Regions from separate parts of the Anaerostipes amylophilus genome, predicted to be linked through region 2. Evidence: riboswitches for the same ligand, from Rfam matches in the RefSeq annotation. Region 2 holds a riboswitch; the other holds the start of a gene.
The links. Region 2 has a riboswitch for FMN ahead of ribD (bifunctional diaminohydroxyphosphoribosylaminopyrimidine deaminase/5-amino-6-(5-phosphoribosylamino)uracil reductase RibD). Riboswitches for the same ligand answer to the same signal wherever they lie in the genome.
Positions count from the first base shown of each region.

Region 1: linked by a shared signal. The riboswitch ahead of OCV53_RS11265 (ECF transporter S component) and the one ahead of ribD (bifunctional diaminohydroxyphosphoribosylaminopyrimidine deaminase/5-amino-6-(5-phosphoribosylamino)uracil reductase RibD) in region 2 are both predicted to bind FMN.

Region 1 is NZ_JAOQJG010000008.1:25,828-34,015, reverse strand. Features, by position in the region: gene OCV53_RS11290 (alpha-amylase family glycosyl hydrolase) at 1-440, shown strand, start outside; gene rny (ribonuclease Y) at 510-2,057, shown strand; gene OCV53_RS11280 (NUDIX hydrolase) at 2,142-2,672, shown strand; gene OCV53_RS11275 (hypothetical protein) at 2,758-3,321, shown strand; gene OCV53_RS11270 (3-deoxy-7-phosphoheptulonate synthase) at 3,346-4,374, opposite strand; FMN riboswitch at 4,572-4,715, shown strand; gene OCV53_RS11265 (ECF transporter S component) at 4,889-5,506, shown strand; gene OCV53_RS11260 (thioesterase family protein) at 5,574-5,966, opposite strand; gene OCV53_RS11255 (histidine phosphatase family protein) at 6,134-6,754, shown strand; gene OCV53_RS11250 (DUF1700 domain-containing protein) at 6,759-7,214, shown strand; gene OCV53_RS11245 (M20 metallopeptidase family protein) at 7,236-8,188, shown strand, end outside.
Region 2 is NZ_JAOQJG010000002.1:208,046-216,233, reverse strand. Features, by position in the region: gene ribH (6,7-dimethyl-8-ribityllumazine synthase) at 1-306, opposite strand, end outside; partial or broken gene ribA (GTP cyclohydrolase II) at 388-969, opposite strand; gene ribE (riboflavin synthase) at 1,014-1,673, opposite strand; gene ribD (bifunctional diaminohydroxyphosphoribosylaminopyrimidine deaminase/5-amino-6-(5-phosphoribosylamino)uracil reductase RibD) at 1,655-2,740, opposite strand; FMN riboswitch at 2,957-3,075, opposite strand; gene OCV53_RS03530 (hypothetical protein) at 3,126-3,692, opposite strand; gene OCV53_RS03525 (NUDIX domain-containing protein) at 4,483-5,484, opposite strand; gene OCV53_RS03520 (HAD family hydrolase) at 5,609-6,436, shown strand; gene OCV53_RS03515 (citrate/2-methylcitrate synthase) at 6,642-8,003, opposite strand; gene OCV53_RS03510 (MarR family winged helix-turn-helix transcriptional regulator) at 8,160-8,188, shown strand, end outside.

The DNA of each region.
Region 1 (8,188 bases), on a different contig from region 2:
TCTATGCAATGGAGTTTGCAATGCCAGGGGTTCCCGGAGTGTATTATGGAAGTGAATGGGGAATGGAAGGAAAGAAAGAGCAAGGAAGCGATGACAGCCTTCGTCCAAGAATCCACAAAGAAGACTTAGTGGAAAATGAACTGACAGATTATATTGCAAAGCTTGCAAAGGTAAGAGAGGGGTCACCAGCATTAAAATACGGAGATTATTTACAGTTAGCGATCGCACCAGATGTTCTTGTTTTCCAGAGAAGAACAAATGAAGACCGTATCATATTTGCAATGAACTGTGGAGATAATGAATTTACAGCACATTTTGATGCACAGGCCGGATGCGGAACAGATCTGATTATAGGAGAATCTGTAGATTTTGGAGGAGGACTTGTGATCAAAGGAAAAACAGCAATGATAATTCGAACAGAAGAGGTATCCCTTCCTTGACTTTTATGTTGAAAACATATAGAATTAGATAAGTGTGAATACACAAAAAATTGAATAAGGAGGAAACCTGTGGTTGGTATTATTATAGCCATTATCGCAACTCTGGTTATCGCTGTACCGGTATCTGTCTATATTGCTAATACAAGAAGCAAGAAGGCGATGGAGATCACAATCGGTAATGCAGAAGATAAAGCAAGAGAGATTATAGATGAAGCAATCAAAGCAGCGGATGCGAAGAAACGTGAAGCTTCTTTGGAAGTAAAAGAAGAAACTATAAAAGCGAGACATGACTTTGAAAAAGAGACAAAAGAACGCAGGGCAGAACTGCAGAAGTATGAGCAGAGAGTTCTCTCTAAAGAAGAGACTGTAGAGAAGAAAGCTACAACATTAGAGCGCAAAGAACAGTCATTAGCATCGAAAGAGAAGAACATTGAAACAGAGAAAGCTCAGTTGCAGGAACTGCAGGCAAAACATCTACAGGAACTGGAAAGAATTTCCGGATTGACCTCTGATCAGGCAAAAGAGCAATTATTATCAGCAGTAAAAGAAGATGTGAAACACGAGACAGCAATGTATGTCAAAGAGATGGAGACAAGAGCGAAAGAAGATGCCAGAAAGAAAGCCAAAGAATATGTGGTAACTGCGATTCAGAAGTGTGCAGTTGATCATGTGGCTGAGACAACGATTTCGTTGGTACAGCTTCCAAACGATGAGATGAAGGGAAGAATCATCGGTCGTGAAGGACGTAATATCCGTTCCATTGAGAACGCTACTGGGGTTGAATTGATTATCGATGATACACCGGAAGCAGTTGTACTGTCAAGCTTTAATCCGGTTCGACGAGAGATTGCAAGAATCGCCTTAGAGAAACTGATCGTGGATGGAAGAATTCATCCAGCACGCATCGAGGAGATGGTTGAGAAAGCGACAAAAGAAGTCGAAACTATGATGCGCGAAGAAGGAGAAGCAGCAACATTAGAACTTGGGGTTCATGGAATCCATCCAGAGCTTGTAAGACTTCTTGGAAGAATGAAGTTCCGTACAAGCTATGGACAGAATGCATTAAAACATTCCATGGAAGTTGCACAGTTATCCGGACTTTTAGCAGCAGAGATCGGTGTCGATGTAAGAATGGCCAAGAGAGCAGGTCTGCTTCATGACATCGGTAAATCAATCGATCACGAAGTAGAAGGTTCTCACGTAGAACTCGGTGTGAATCTGTGTAAGAAGTATAAGGAGAATCCAATTGTCATCAATGCAGTGGCATCTCATCATGGTGATGAGGAGCCAGAATCATTGATCGCATGTCTGGTACAGGCAGCTGATGCAATCTCAGCAGCACGTCCAGGTGCAAGAAGCGAGACACTGGAAAGTTATACAACAAGATTAAAACAGCTGGAAGAGATTGCAGACTCCTTCCAGGGTGTTGATAAAACTTTTGCAATTCAGGCAGGTCGAGAAATTCGAGTTATGGTAGTTCCTGAACAAATCAGTGACGATGATATGATCTTACTGGCGAGAGATATTTCAAATCAGATCGAAGAGAATCTGGATTATCCAGGACAGATCAAGGTTAATGTGATCAGAGAGTCACGAGTTGTTGACTATGCGAAATAACAAGAAGCGATAGAGAAATCTATCGCTTTTTCCAATTAATAGGAATATTAACAGTAGAGAATGGATAGAAAAGGAGATAGAATCATGAAAGGATACGAGAAATTAGAACAGCGCCTGATGCATCAAGGAAAAGTTGTTGGATTTTACGAAGATATTGTGAAACTTCCAAGTGGAAAAGTAGTCACATGGGATCTTGTAAAACATAAAGGTGCGGCAGCAGTTGTTCCAGTCACCGACAAAGGAACGATCCTACTTGTAAGACAATACCGCAATGCACTTGATCAGGAAACACTTGAAATTCCAGCTGGAGGAATTGAACCAGGGGAGACACCACTTGAATGTGTCACAAGAGAGATTGAAGAGGAAACAGGATACATTGCAGGACATATGCAACATCTGATGACTGTGATCACAGCGATAGGTTTTTGTGATGAAAAGATACCAATTTATGTTGCAACGGATCTAAAGCCATCGAAGCAGCATCTTGATGAAGATGAGTTTATTGACGTAGAAGAATATACAACAGATGAGATCAAAGATATGATCTTTTCAGGAAAGATCATCGATGCAAAGACGATATCAGGAGTTCTTGGATATCTTAATATGGAGAAGTAAATTTATACATCAGAGAAGCATCTAATAAAATAGAATATAAAAGACAGGCACTGCATATGATATAATGAGGCAGGGAGGGAAATGTGTGGATAAAGAGAAATTTTTTTCAGGATTATGGATCATAGCAGGTCTGATCCTAGGAAGTTTGTTTACGAATTTTATATATCAGGATTATCTTGCATATGGAGGGCAGGTGCAATATCTGGTATTTCATAATCAGAAATTATATAGTGCAAGCATGAGCTTATTTTTTTATATTCTATTTAAACGTGTGAAACAGTATGCAATGATCTATCTGGCAGGATATTTATTAAAACCATGGATTTTTTTGTACGGATTTACGTTTAGTATGGCATTTTTTCTAGGTTCGATGTTATCACTTCAGATCATACAGATGGGAATGAGAGGATTATTTCTTGTGCTTTTGAGTTTGTTTCCGCAGTTTATTTTATATGGAATGAGCCTTATTTTGCTCATAAAACGAAATTTTCAAGAAGAAAAAAAGGAAGAAATGCTTTATGAAACAAGCAGTTCCTTCCTTCTACGTTATAGTATTCTGTTTGAAATAATATTTATAATACTGGGATGCATTCTGGAAAGTTTCATAAATCCATCGATAATGTCAGGAATGCTGAAACTTTGGAAGTAATGTACCTAGAATCTTGTATTTATTCTATACATAATCTGCCATACGATAAAGCAGGGCAGCAGATTTGTCCCATCCAAGACAAGGGTCAGTGATAGACTGTCCATAAACACCATTACCGATAGACTGGTTACCATCTTCGATGTAACTTTCGATCATGATACCTTTGACAAGATTTTTGATCTCAGGTAAGAAACTTCTGCTGTGGAGAACTTCCTGTACGATACGAGGCTGCTGATCCCACTGTTTACCTGAATTAGAGTGATTTGCATCAACGATAACTGCAGGGTTCTTAAGCTGGAATTTCTCGTACATATAAGCAACACGAGTCAGATCTTCATAATGATAGTTTGGAATATTATTTCCATGACGATTCACGGAACCACGTAAAATGGCATGTGTCAGAGGGTTACCATCTGTTTTGACCTCGTATCCATTGGCAATGAAATCATGCTGGTGCTGTCCAGCAGTGATAGAGTTCATCATAACTGTCAGGTCTCCACCAGTAGGGTTCTTCATTCCAGCAGGGATATCAAATCCGCTGACTGTCAGGCGGTGCTGCTGGTTCTCTACAGAACGGGCTCCAACGGCAACGTAGGATAAAAGGTCATCCATATATGGCCAGTTTCCTGGATAGAGCATCTCGTCTGCGGCAGGCATATGAAATTCTTCTAATGCTTCCATATGAAGTTTACGAACAGAACGAAGACCACTTGCCATATCTGGTGCTTTCTCTGGGTCTGGCTGATGAACCATGCCTTTGTATCCATCACCTGTTGTACGAGGCTTGTTAGTGTAGATACGAGGGATGATCAGTAACTTGTCAGCAAGATCTTTCTGAACTCTTGCCAGACGTCCAAGATAATCCATAACAGCAGTTTCATTATCTGCAGAACAAGGCCCGATGATGACTAAGAATTTATCAGATTTACCTGTAAATACATCACGGATCTCTTTGTCTCTTGCAGCTTTGATTTGTTTTGCTTCTTCACTCAGAGGCATCTCTTCTTTTAATTCCTCTGGAGAAGGCATCTTCGCAATTTTGTGCATTCCCATAGTTGTTTTCTCCTTAACAATTCATACAATAAAGCATTTTGCTTGTGTATATTTTAACAAATAATAATCTTTGTGTAAAGATAAGGAAATATGAAATGATACTTTACAAATAAAACAGAAGTTATTATAATAAAAAATGTGAACAGAAAACACTTTCATTTTCTGGTAATTGAATATTGAAGTAGAGAAGATTGATTCTCCAACTTCAGGGCAGAGTGAGATATCGAAGATATCAATTCTCGACTGGTGGTGATACTCTAAGAGAGATAAGTCCACGAGCGTAAAGCCGATCAGGTTAGAATCCTGAACCAACAGTATAGTCTGGATGAAAGAAGTAGTTGGATGACATGTCTTAAGATATTACGAAGATATAAGATATGTGATCAAGTCAGAAGCCCTGTCGTTTATGTAGATAAATGGACAGGATTTTTTCTTGTATAAAACAATTATAAAATTTTGCAAGAACTTCTGGCGGACAAATTTAAAATCTTTTGATAAGAAAGGGAGAATTATCATGTCAGGAGACACAATGACAATGAAAAGAACAAAGTTCAATATCAGAACGATCGCAGTAACAGGTATGTTGGGAGCATTGGCAACAGTGCTGATGTTTTTGGAATTTCCAATTCCTATGTTAATACCACCATTTATCAAGTTTGATTTTTCAGAACTTCCAGCATTATTAGCAGCATATGCGATGGGACCGGTATCTGGAATTGCAGTATGCTTTATCAAGAATGCGATCAACCTTCTTCATACACAGACAGGTGGAGTTGGAGAGCTTTCTAACTTTATCTTAGGCGTATGCTTTGTATTACCAGCAGGACTTATTTATAAGAAAAAGAAAACACAGAAGAGTGCAATGATCGGAGCATTAGCAGGGGCAGTCCTTATGTCAGTCGTCAGCGTATTTTCAAACTACTTTGTTGTATATCCAGTATACACAAACTTCATGCCAATGCAGGCGATTCTTGGTGCATATCAGGCGATCAACAAGAACGTGAAGACATTATGGGATGCACTGATCTGGTTTAATATGCCATTCACATTTATCAAAGGAATGTGCAGTGTAGTGATTACATTCTTTATTTATAAGAAGATTTCCCCAATCTTAAAGGGAACAAGCAGATAAAAATATAATAAAAATGGTGTCGGGATTAAATCCTGACACCATTTTTTTTTGTACATAGAGTTAAAAATTAATCTTCTAATTTCTTAGCAGCTTTTTCCATAAATGGTTCATCAGCAACGATGAATCTTTCATGAGTACCGATTCCAACACGTCCTTTGTTATCAGTTACTTCGATATGGAATACCAGACGTTTGCGGTCAATCTCAGATAATGAGCAGTGACATTTGATCGTTCCATTGACTGGTGTTGCGGAAACATGTGCAATGTTTAAATTTGTTCCAACACTTGTCTGACCTTCTTCAAGTTTGCCATCTAATAATTTAACAGCGGCTTTCTCAATTAATAAGATCATAGCAGGTGTTGCATAAACAGGAAGGCTTCCACTTCCCCATTCCTTTGCAGTGTTTTCTGGAACTACTTGTTCTGTTAATTCAATCTCGTCTCCAACATGAATGTTCATAATTTTTCTCTCCTAAAATTTCAGTTTATATGTATAATCTTAGTATAGCAAAGTTCGATAAAAAATCCATAGTTTTTTATATTTTAGTGAAAAAATGCACAATGAAGAGGGACTAGACTCAATCAAAAAAATAAGGTATGCTATTGTTAAATTGGAGGTAAAATGTTTTGAAGTTATATTTGATCCGGCATGGAGAAACTGACTGGAATAAAGTACATAGAATTCAGGGAAGTTCAGATATAGAGTTGAATGAATATGGAAGAGAACTTGCATTTATGACAAGAGAAGGACTTCGTCATGTACCATTTGATATAGGATATACCAGTCCATTAAAGAGAGCAAAAGAAACAGGGGAGATCATTTTAGGTGGAAGAAATGTTCCGTTATATGAGGACGAAAGGGTGAAAGAAGCTTGTTTTGGAATGTTTGAAGGAATGACATTAAAAGAATTGGAAGACAGGAATGATCCATTTCTTGATTTTTTTAATGATCCAGTACATTTTGAAACGACTAATGGTTGTGAGACACATAGAGAAGTTATAGGAAGGGCAGTAGAATTTTTGGAAGATATGATTCTGCCGAATGAGAGAAAATATCAGCACGTTGCTGTTTTTTCCCATGGAGCCTGGATACATAGTTTGCTGACTCATATATACGGAAGAGATATCGAGGAATTCTGGCATGCACCAAGACAGGAGAATTGTGGAGTGACAACGATCGAAGTAAAAGACGGAACCTGTCACGTATTAAAGGAGTCAGAGATTTTCTATAATAAGGATGGAGAATAAATTTATGACAAGAAAACAATTTATGGGGGAGTTAAGATCTTCACTAGAGGGAATAGTATCGCCGATGGTAGTACAACAAAATATTGACTATTATGAGAATTATATCAATGAACAGATCAGAAGTGGAAAGACAGAAGCAGAAATTTTAAACGAATTAGGTAGTCCAAGACTGATCGCAAGGTCGATCATTGACGCAGCAGGTGTGGACGATAGTTATGCACAGACAGAATATTATGAGGATGAACAGGAGGAAACTCCAGAGGATATGTTTGGTGGAAATACACATATTTTCACGATGAATTCTACAAAATTTAAACTCGGATGTCTTTTATCCGTGATCATTTTTATTTTCATTATTTACTTACTGTTTCATATATTTAATGCAATGATGATCGTGCTGGGACCAGTGATCATTGTTGGGTTGATCGTTGCCTTAATCATGAATCTTACAGGAAGGTAGTCAGCAAAGAAAGGAAGCAATATGGACATAAACCAGGAAGCATATGCAATTGAACAAGAAGTCGTAGAATTTCGCCGGGCACTGCATCGATGTCCGGAAACAGCATTTCATGAGACTATGACGATGGAATATATCAGAGAACATCTGGAAGAATGGGAGATCTCGTATAAGATTTTTGATCCCTCAGGAATTATTGCAGTTGTTGGTAATGGAAGGAAAGACAGTATTGCACTTAGAGCAGATATGGATGCTCTTGAAGTGGAAGAAGAAACAGGACTTGATTTTGCATCATTAAATCATGGTTGTATGCATGCGTGTGGACATGATGGGCACACAGCGATTCTTATGGCAACAGCGAAGATTTTAAAGATGCATGAGGCAGAATTAAATCGTAGAGTTTATCTTGTGTTTCAGCCAGCAGAAGAAACTGCGGAAGGTGCCAGGTTTATGTTAAAAACAGGAATCCTGGACAGTGTAAAGCGAATTTATGGAGTTCACATTTTCAATGGAATTCCATCCGGAAAGATTTCTCTGGAGGCAGGACCAAGAATGGCGGCGACAAACTGGCTGGCAGTTCATTTATATGGAAAGTCTGGTCATGCAGGAAAGCCACATGAAGGAATTGATACCGCGGTGGCAGTATCATCGATGGTAATGAATATGCAAACCATCGTAAGTAGAAATCTAAATCCATTAGATCCCGCAGTATTAACGATCGGGAAGATTGAAGCAGGAACAGCAAGAAATGTGATCGCGGGAGAAGCTAAGATCGAAGGAACAGCAAGAACATTTTCAAAGCAGGCACAGGAAATGATCGAAGAGAGAGTCAAAGATATTGCAAAAGCCCATGAACAGATGTATGGGATCGATGTCACAGTTGATTTTCAGCCATCAAGTCATGGAGCACTGATCAATGATCCAGAGATTGTAGAAAATGTAATGGAGAAGGCAGGAGAAGTGTTCGATCCGTCAGA
Region 2 (8,188 bases):
CTGTGCGATTCCTTTGGATACTTCGTTACATACATAATCATAATGGCTTGTTGCTCCACGGATCACTGTTCCAAGACAGATCACTGCATCGTATTTTTTGCTTTTTGCCATCTTGTCTGCGATCAGTGGAATCTCAAAAGCTCCTGGTACCCATGCGATATCGATATCTTCATCTTTCACATCATGTCTTTTCAATCCGTCTAAAGCTCCGGATACTAATTTGGATACGATAAATTCATTAAATCTGGCTGCTACGATTCCTACTTTTAATCCGCTTGCTACTAATTTACCTTCTAATACTCTCATTTTAATTACTCCTTTTTTCTTCATTAATTTCGTTAATCTTAAGGTCCCTGGGACCTTAATTTTTTTAATTTTTCTGTTAATTTAAACTTCGTATGTTGTCATGTGTCCCATTTTCTTTTGCTTTGTCTGCATATAATATTTATCAAATGGATTGATTGGCATCTGGATCGGTACTCGTTCTACGATCTCGAGTCCATATTCATTTAATCCGTCAATTTTGGTTGGATTGTTTGTCATCAGTCGTAGTTTTTTGATTCCTAAATCCTGTAAGATCATGGCTCCTGCACTGTAATCTCGTTCATCATCTTTAAATCCAAGAGCTAAGTTGGCCTCGACTGTATCCATTCCCTGTTCCTGTAATACATAAGCTTTCAGTTTATTGATCAATCCGATTCCTCGTCCTTCTTGACGCATATATAAGAAAACCCCTCGTCCTTCTTTCTCGATCTGACGCATTGCACGACTTCGCTGTTCTCCACAATCACAGCGTAAAGATCCAAAAGTATCCCCGGTCAGACACTCAGAATGCACACGACATAAAACTGGTTCTCCGTCTGCGATATCTCCTTTGACCAGTGCTACATGATGTTCCCCACTTCTCTGGTCTACATACCCATGTGCCTCAAATGTTCCGTATTTTGTTGGAAGCTGTGCGATTACTTCGCATACTACATCACTCATCTTGTCTTTTCCCTCCTCGTTTTTTATTAAAATCCAGCAGTTCTTAACATTTCCATTGTTAAGGTGCTGTTTGTATGTTTGTCGTTTGTTTCCTGCTGATCAAAATGCAGCAGTTTATCTATATATTTCCCAACCATGTCATTCTCCAGATTGATCTTATCTCCTGGTTTTTTATATCCAAAATTGGTATTTTTTATGGTATGTGGGATCATGGATACGGAAATGGTATCATCGCTTAACTTAGCGATCGTCAGGCTGATTCCATCGAGTGCGATCGATCCTTTTTCAATACAGTATTTCATGATATTTTCTGGGGCTTTGATCGTAAACCATACAGCATTATCATCTTGTTTTACACTAACAAGTTCCCCTGTATCGTCCACATGGCCTGCTACCATATGACCTCCGAACCTTCCATTGGCTGCCATCGCTCGCTCTAAGTTGACGACAGATCCCTTTTTTAAACTTCCAAGACTGCTTCGGTTGAATGTCTCATTCATCACGTCTGCCTGAAATGTATTGCCGCTAATGTGAGTCGCTGTCAGGCAGACCCCATTAACTGCTACACTGTCTCCCAATTTAAGATCTTCAAAAATAACATTTGCTTTGATCGTAAGGACTGCTGCTTTGCTTCCTCTCTTCAGGGATATGACTGTTCCTAATTCTTCTACGATTCCAGTAAACATGATCTCACCTTTCCTTCCAGTAATATGTCATTTCCAAGTGGTGTTGCCTTTAATTCATCAAATACCAAAGCTTCTTGGATCCTTTCGATCCCTTTGCCTTCTACAGGTGTTTTGGCCTTTTCTCCTCCAAATAATTTGGGAGCAATATAGGCGTAAACTTTGTGAACACAGTCGTTTTTGATCAAGGATTCATTCAAGATTCCACCACCCTCAACTAAAACACTGTCAATTTCCATATTTCTTAACTGTTTTAAAACTTCTTTGACATTGACCTTTCCATCTTGCTCTGACGTTTTTAAGATCTTGCATCCTTTTTGTTCTAATTTTGCTATTTTTTCTTGATCCTTACTTATGGTAGCGATGATCGTTGGAATTTCTCTGGCTGTTTTTACGATATTTGATCCTTCCGAAATCCTTAAGTTTGAATCACATATCACACGAATTGGATCATTCCCATGTTCGATTCGTGCATTTAACATCGGATCATCTGCTAAAACCGTACCGATCCCTGCCATGATCGCTGCATACTGATGTCGTAATGTATGTACATGTCTTCTGGCTTCTTCTCCTGTGATCCACTTGGATTCACCAGTTGCCGTTGCAATCTTTCCATCCAATGTCATTGCGTATTTTAGTGCTGTATATGGAATATCATTCTGAATATAATGAAAAAATATATCGTTTAACTGTCTGCACTCTTCTTCAAGAATTCCTGTCTCAGTTTCTATTCCATGATCATTCAGGATTTTGATCCCGCCCCCTGCCACTTTCGGATTGGGATCTAAATTCCCGACATATACTTTCTTGATCCCTGCTTCGATCAACGCTTCCGTACATGGTGGTGTTTTTCCATAATGGCAGCATGGCTCCAATGTTACATAAATCTCAGCTCCCTCAGGATCTTCTATGCAGTTTTTTAAGGCATTTCGCTCTGCATGTAATCCGCCGATCTTCTCATGATATCCTTCCCCAATAACCCTTTGATCTTTTACGATCACTGCTCCGACTAAAGGATTTGGATTGGTATATCCACAGCCTTTCTTGGCAAGTTCGATCGCACGCCGCATATATTCTTCTTTCAAATATTTTTCTCCCTTCCCTTCAGGTTCTTTGATTTTGGGAGGTTGGATTTTGATTGGTATTGAAATCGGAAATATAAAAAGGAGTTCCTGATCTTTGTTCTAATTCTTCAGGAACTCCTTTTTGATATCTTGATATTTCTTTTTGAAATAAAAAATCCTGGAATTATAAAAATCCCAGGACATGATGATCAATATCACTTCTTAAATCTTCTTCCATCCAGACTGTACTGTCGGCCTTGGAATCTCACCAAGTCATGCTTATCAAAAGCTCGCGGGCTGTAACCGCCGGTAGGGAATTGCACCCTGCCCTGAAGATATTATTTAATTTATTTATAAAATAGCACTAACTAACTTTTGTGTCAAGTCATTTTTACATTTTCTTACGCATGATCAATACTAAAATCGCAAAAACTGCAACTGCCGCAATCGCAATTGTAATTCCTGTCATATGCTTCTTCTTTTCTTTTTTCTGCTCCTGTTTCTTTTTCTCTTCTTTTTGTTTCTGCTGTTCTTTCGTTTCTGTTGTTACTGTTTTTTCTGTAGTAGTCGTTGTTGTTTCGCTTGTAGCAGATGTCTGTGATTCTGTATTCTTTGTATCTGTATTCTTTGTGTCTGTATTCTTAGTATCTGTTGTATCTTCTGATCCTGTCTTTTGACTTGTTTTATTCGTAGTTGAAGTGCTGTTATTCTTTTCTTCTATTTTCTTCTGCTTATTTCTTCCAAGATATGCATCAGCCTCTGGCACATCAATCTTTCCATCCATATAATCCTGATAAGCTTGCTCTGCTCCTGCCCTTGTTGGTGGATAACCATGTGCAGAAAGCCATGATTTCGCCTGTTGTTTTTGCTCTTCTGTATATGCATAAGTCTGTACTGGACGACTTGTGATCGTTACTGCTCCCAGAATCAACATTAAAACTAATAATAACCTTTTCATTTGATACTTCCTCTTTCATTTTGAAACTGTTTGATTAATCTTGTATATTATAGCATAATTTAGTAAGAATTCTATAGATTATTCGTTTTTATACAATCCTGATTTGAAGGTAGTCTCTCATGTATGTGACAGAAATAAAAGAAACACAAATATTTAAAAGAATCAAGGTGGCAACTCCGCATTGTTGAGAGCGTTTTTTACAGATCGCTGATCCGTGCCTGTTCCTTTGGAAACTCCCTCGCTGCGAGCCAAAATGCCCGCAGCGACGGTCAGACATCCAACCACAGGCACTGCGAATTTGTAAAAAACGCACTCAAAAAGTGCTCATGTTTGCCACCTTGATTCTTTTAAATATTTGTGTTTCTTTTATTTCTGTCACATACACCTGAAGTCTATTCAAACCACTACACAGTGTGTATGTTTTACTGTATTGGCGATAATAGTATCTGTCTGCTACTACACAAATTGGAAACTGATAACGTTTTACATACATCCATCAGCTTGAATTTTCTTATTTTTATGATTGAAAGTCTTCAGGTATTTAGAGAAAAAATGAAAGATAGCATGTGAGCAACGATCGAATTCCATAGGAGTTTTGACGGAATCGCAGCTGGATCGGGCAATTGTTTGAGCGTCAAAGACTACTGTTTTCAGTACCTTTGAACGCGAGTTATTGCAGGAGATCCAGCGGATAAGCGTTCTGTCAAAACTCCGTCAATGGAATTCGTGTTGCTCACATGCTATCTTTCATTTTTTCTCTAAATACTCAATGACCTTCAACTCATACAAATTAAATTTTCTCTACTTCATCCAAGTATATACAATTTGGAATCCCACCATCTCTCACTTTCTGAATCAGTTCTTCTTGATCCATCCACATAACCTCTTCGACTTCTTCTTTCTGTAGTTTAAGTTTTGTAATATCCACTGTTTCTTCATACATATAAACCGTGCTGATCTCATGATTCTTAAATTCTCTTCCATAGAAGTTTCCATTCATGCTTCCTTCATGCATACATACTTTTTTAAGTTGTTCTGGTTCTGCTTTGATCCCTAGTTCTTCTTCTAGTTCTCTTAATGCGGTTTCTAATGGTTCATCGCCTGCGCTGATATGACCTGCGGATGAGATGTCGTAGCAGCCTGGGAAGGAGTCTTTTTGTTTGCTTCGTTTTTGGAGTAACAGGTCATACCCTTTTTCTGTTTTTCTTCTGATCCAGATATGAACGGTTCCATGTATGTCTCCATCTTCATGGACTAAGGATCGTTCTTTGATCCTGCCTGTTTTGTTTCCTTTTTCATCTAGAATGTCGAAGAATTCTAAAGGTTTTCCATCGAGTACAGCTGCTGTTAAATTTCCTTCTTCATATACCAATTTTAACGAAAAAAATGGCCTTCTTTCCTGCATATAACGTAGAAATAACCTGTCACCTTCCCACAGATCAAGGTCTAATATTTTTTCTTTGTCTACCCATTCTAGTACTCCTTCATCACATTCTTTGATCTCGCCTTTGAATTCTTCGATATGGTATAAACACATATATTCCCATGCTTCTTTTTCAGTTCCCATATCGGACAAAAATGTGACGATCCCACAAAATCTATATGACAATGGGGTTAGTCCTGTTTCCTCCATAACTTCACGAAACATGCAGTCTTCCGGGCTTTCTCCATGTTCAAAATGACCACCGACTCCGATCCATTTATCTTTATTGATATCATGTTCTTTCTTGATGCGATGCAGCATCAGATATTTGTTATCTTTTTCTATATAGCATAATGTTGTCATTCCCATTTTTATTTTTCCTCCTTTCGTATATTGTAATTGTTTCAAAGAAAAGATACAATATTTTCATATGTGTAAAATATATTACACAATATCGACTATGTATAACAAATGCGAAATCTGGAGGTTTCTTATGAATATAAAATGTATTGCACTTGATCTTGACCGTACAACATTAAATGCAAGTGGACGGCTTTCTGACGGAAATTATAATGCTTTATGTCATGCAATTGAAAATGGTGTTCACATTGTGATCGCAAGTGGACGTTCTTTTGATACGCTGCCTAAAGATGTTCTTGCTGTGCCTGGAATTGAATATGCAATTACTTCTAATGGTGCTGCCATTTACCATATTCCTACAAGCACCTGTCTTCATGAATATAAGATGACACCTGCTTCCGTTGAATGTATAATTCAGATTGCTAAACAGCATGAGACTGCCCTTGAAGTTTTTATTGATGGCAAAGCTTATGCCCTGAAAGCTTATGTGGAAGATCCTGTTTCCTATGGTACAACTCCACAAGCAATTCCTTACATCCAATCTACAAGAATTCCTATTGATGATATTATTTCTTTTATTCGAGAACATATTGATCATATTGACAGTATGGATATTGTTGTCTCTGGCGAGCAGCAAAAGCAGCTCATTTGGAATGAACTTAAATATAATTGTGATGAGATCTATATTACTTCTTCTGTTTCGCAGCTGATCGAGATTTCTCATAAAGATGCCGGAAAACATTCCGGACTTCGTTTTATTCGGGAATATTTGAATCTAAAACCTGAAGAAACCGCTGCCTTTGGTGATGGTGATAATGACATTGATCTGTTAAAAGAAGCTGGTATCGGAATTGCCATGGAAAATGCTTCTCCAAAATGTAAGGATGCTGCGACCTTTATCACAAAACATCATGACAAGGACGGAGTTGCATATGGAATCACTGAATTTCTCAAAATATGACCAAAAAACATAAATTCATCATTTTTTAGACACAATTCTTTCACATTTACTGAGTATACTAAAACCATAGCAAGTAACAAACAAACTTACTTAGCTAAAACTTTTTTTCATACTTTTTCATAATACCGGAGACCCTCCTCGTCTCCGGTTTTCCTCATTTTATAAGCTTATATTTTTGCATAAAAAAAGAGGGAATCCCTCTTTTTTATCGATCTTCCATCTCAATATATTCTTTCTCATCTTGTACACTCTGATACGCAGGACGAATGATCTTATCCACATTTGTTAATTCTTCCAAACGATGGGCACTCCATCCAACGATTCTTGCCATCGCAAAGATCGGTGTGAACAATTCCAATGGGATATCTAACATACTATACACAAATCCACTGTAGAAATCGACATTTGCACTGACCCCTTTGTAGATTTTTCGTTCATCTGCGATTACTTTTGGTGCCAATGTTTCAATCATAGAATAGAGTTCGAAATCTTTTTCTCTTTCTTTTGCAAGGGCCAGTTTCTTTACAAAAGCTTTGAAAATCTGCGCTCTTGGATCTGAAATACTATATACTGCATGCCCCATTCCATAGATCAGTCCTTTTTGGTCAAATGCTTCTTTGTGCAGCAGTTTTCTTAAGTATTCTTCTACCTGACTTTCATCACTGATATCATCCACATTTTTTCTTAAATCCTGCATCATCTCAACAACTTTGATATTCGCTCCTCCATGTTTGGGACCTTTCAATGATGAAAGTGCAGCTGCGATCACTGAATATGTATCTGATCCTGAAGATGTCACGACATGGGTTGTAAATGTTGAGTTATTTCCTCCTCCATGTTCCATATGAAGAACGAGTGCAATATCTAACACTCTGGCTTCCAATTCTGTATAAGATTTGTCTGGACGCAGCATTCTTAAAATATTTTCTGCCATGGAACAGTTTGGATCTGGACGATGGATGTACAGGCTGTCATCATTGACGTAATGATTGTAACCATGATATCCATAAACTGCCATCATCGGCAAAACACTGATCAACATCAGACATTGTCTTAATACATTTTCCATAGAAATATCAGATGCTTTATCATCATACGATGCCAGTGTTAAAATGCTCTTTGTCAACGTGTTCATAATGTCTTTCGATGGTGCCTTTAAAATAACATCTCTTGTGAAATTCTTTGGAAGTGTCATACTCTGCGCCAAAATTTCTCTGAATTCTTTCAATTGTTTTTCATCCGGCAGTTTTCCAAATAGTAAAAGATAGGTGATTTCTTCAAATCCAAATTCGCCTCTCTTCATAAATCCATCGACTAATTCATATATATTATATCCTCTATAAAATAACTTTCCTTCACAAGGTACTTTCTCTCCATTGATCATCTCACTGGATTGAATACAGGATATATTCGTAAGACCTGCAAGAACGCCGACTCCATCGACATCTCTGAGTCCTCGTTTCACTCCCAGCTCTTTGTACAGATCTTTCTCTATCTCACAATTATCATGGCATACTTTCGCCTGGCGTGTCAGAAAATCCTGCATCTGTGTTGTTGTTTCACTCATAGGTTACCTCCTTTGATCAAGGTCATTTTATAGTGTTTCTCCTATTTTATCTTTTTATTTGACTTTTGTCAAATATTGATTTTTGTTGATTGTTGATTTTTATTCATAAAGTGGTATACTTTTAGTTAGAAAAACATCGAAAGAGAGGGATTTACATTGAATGATGTTTCTGCACTTTTTGAAAT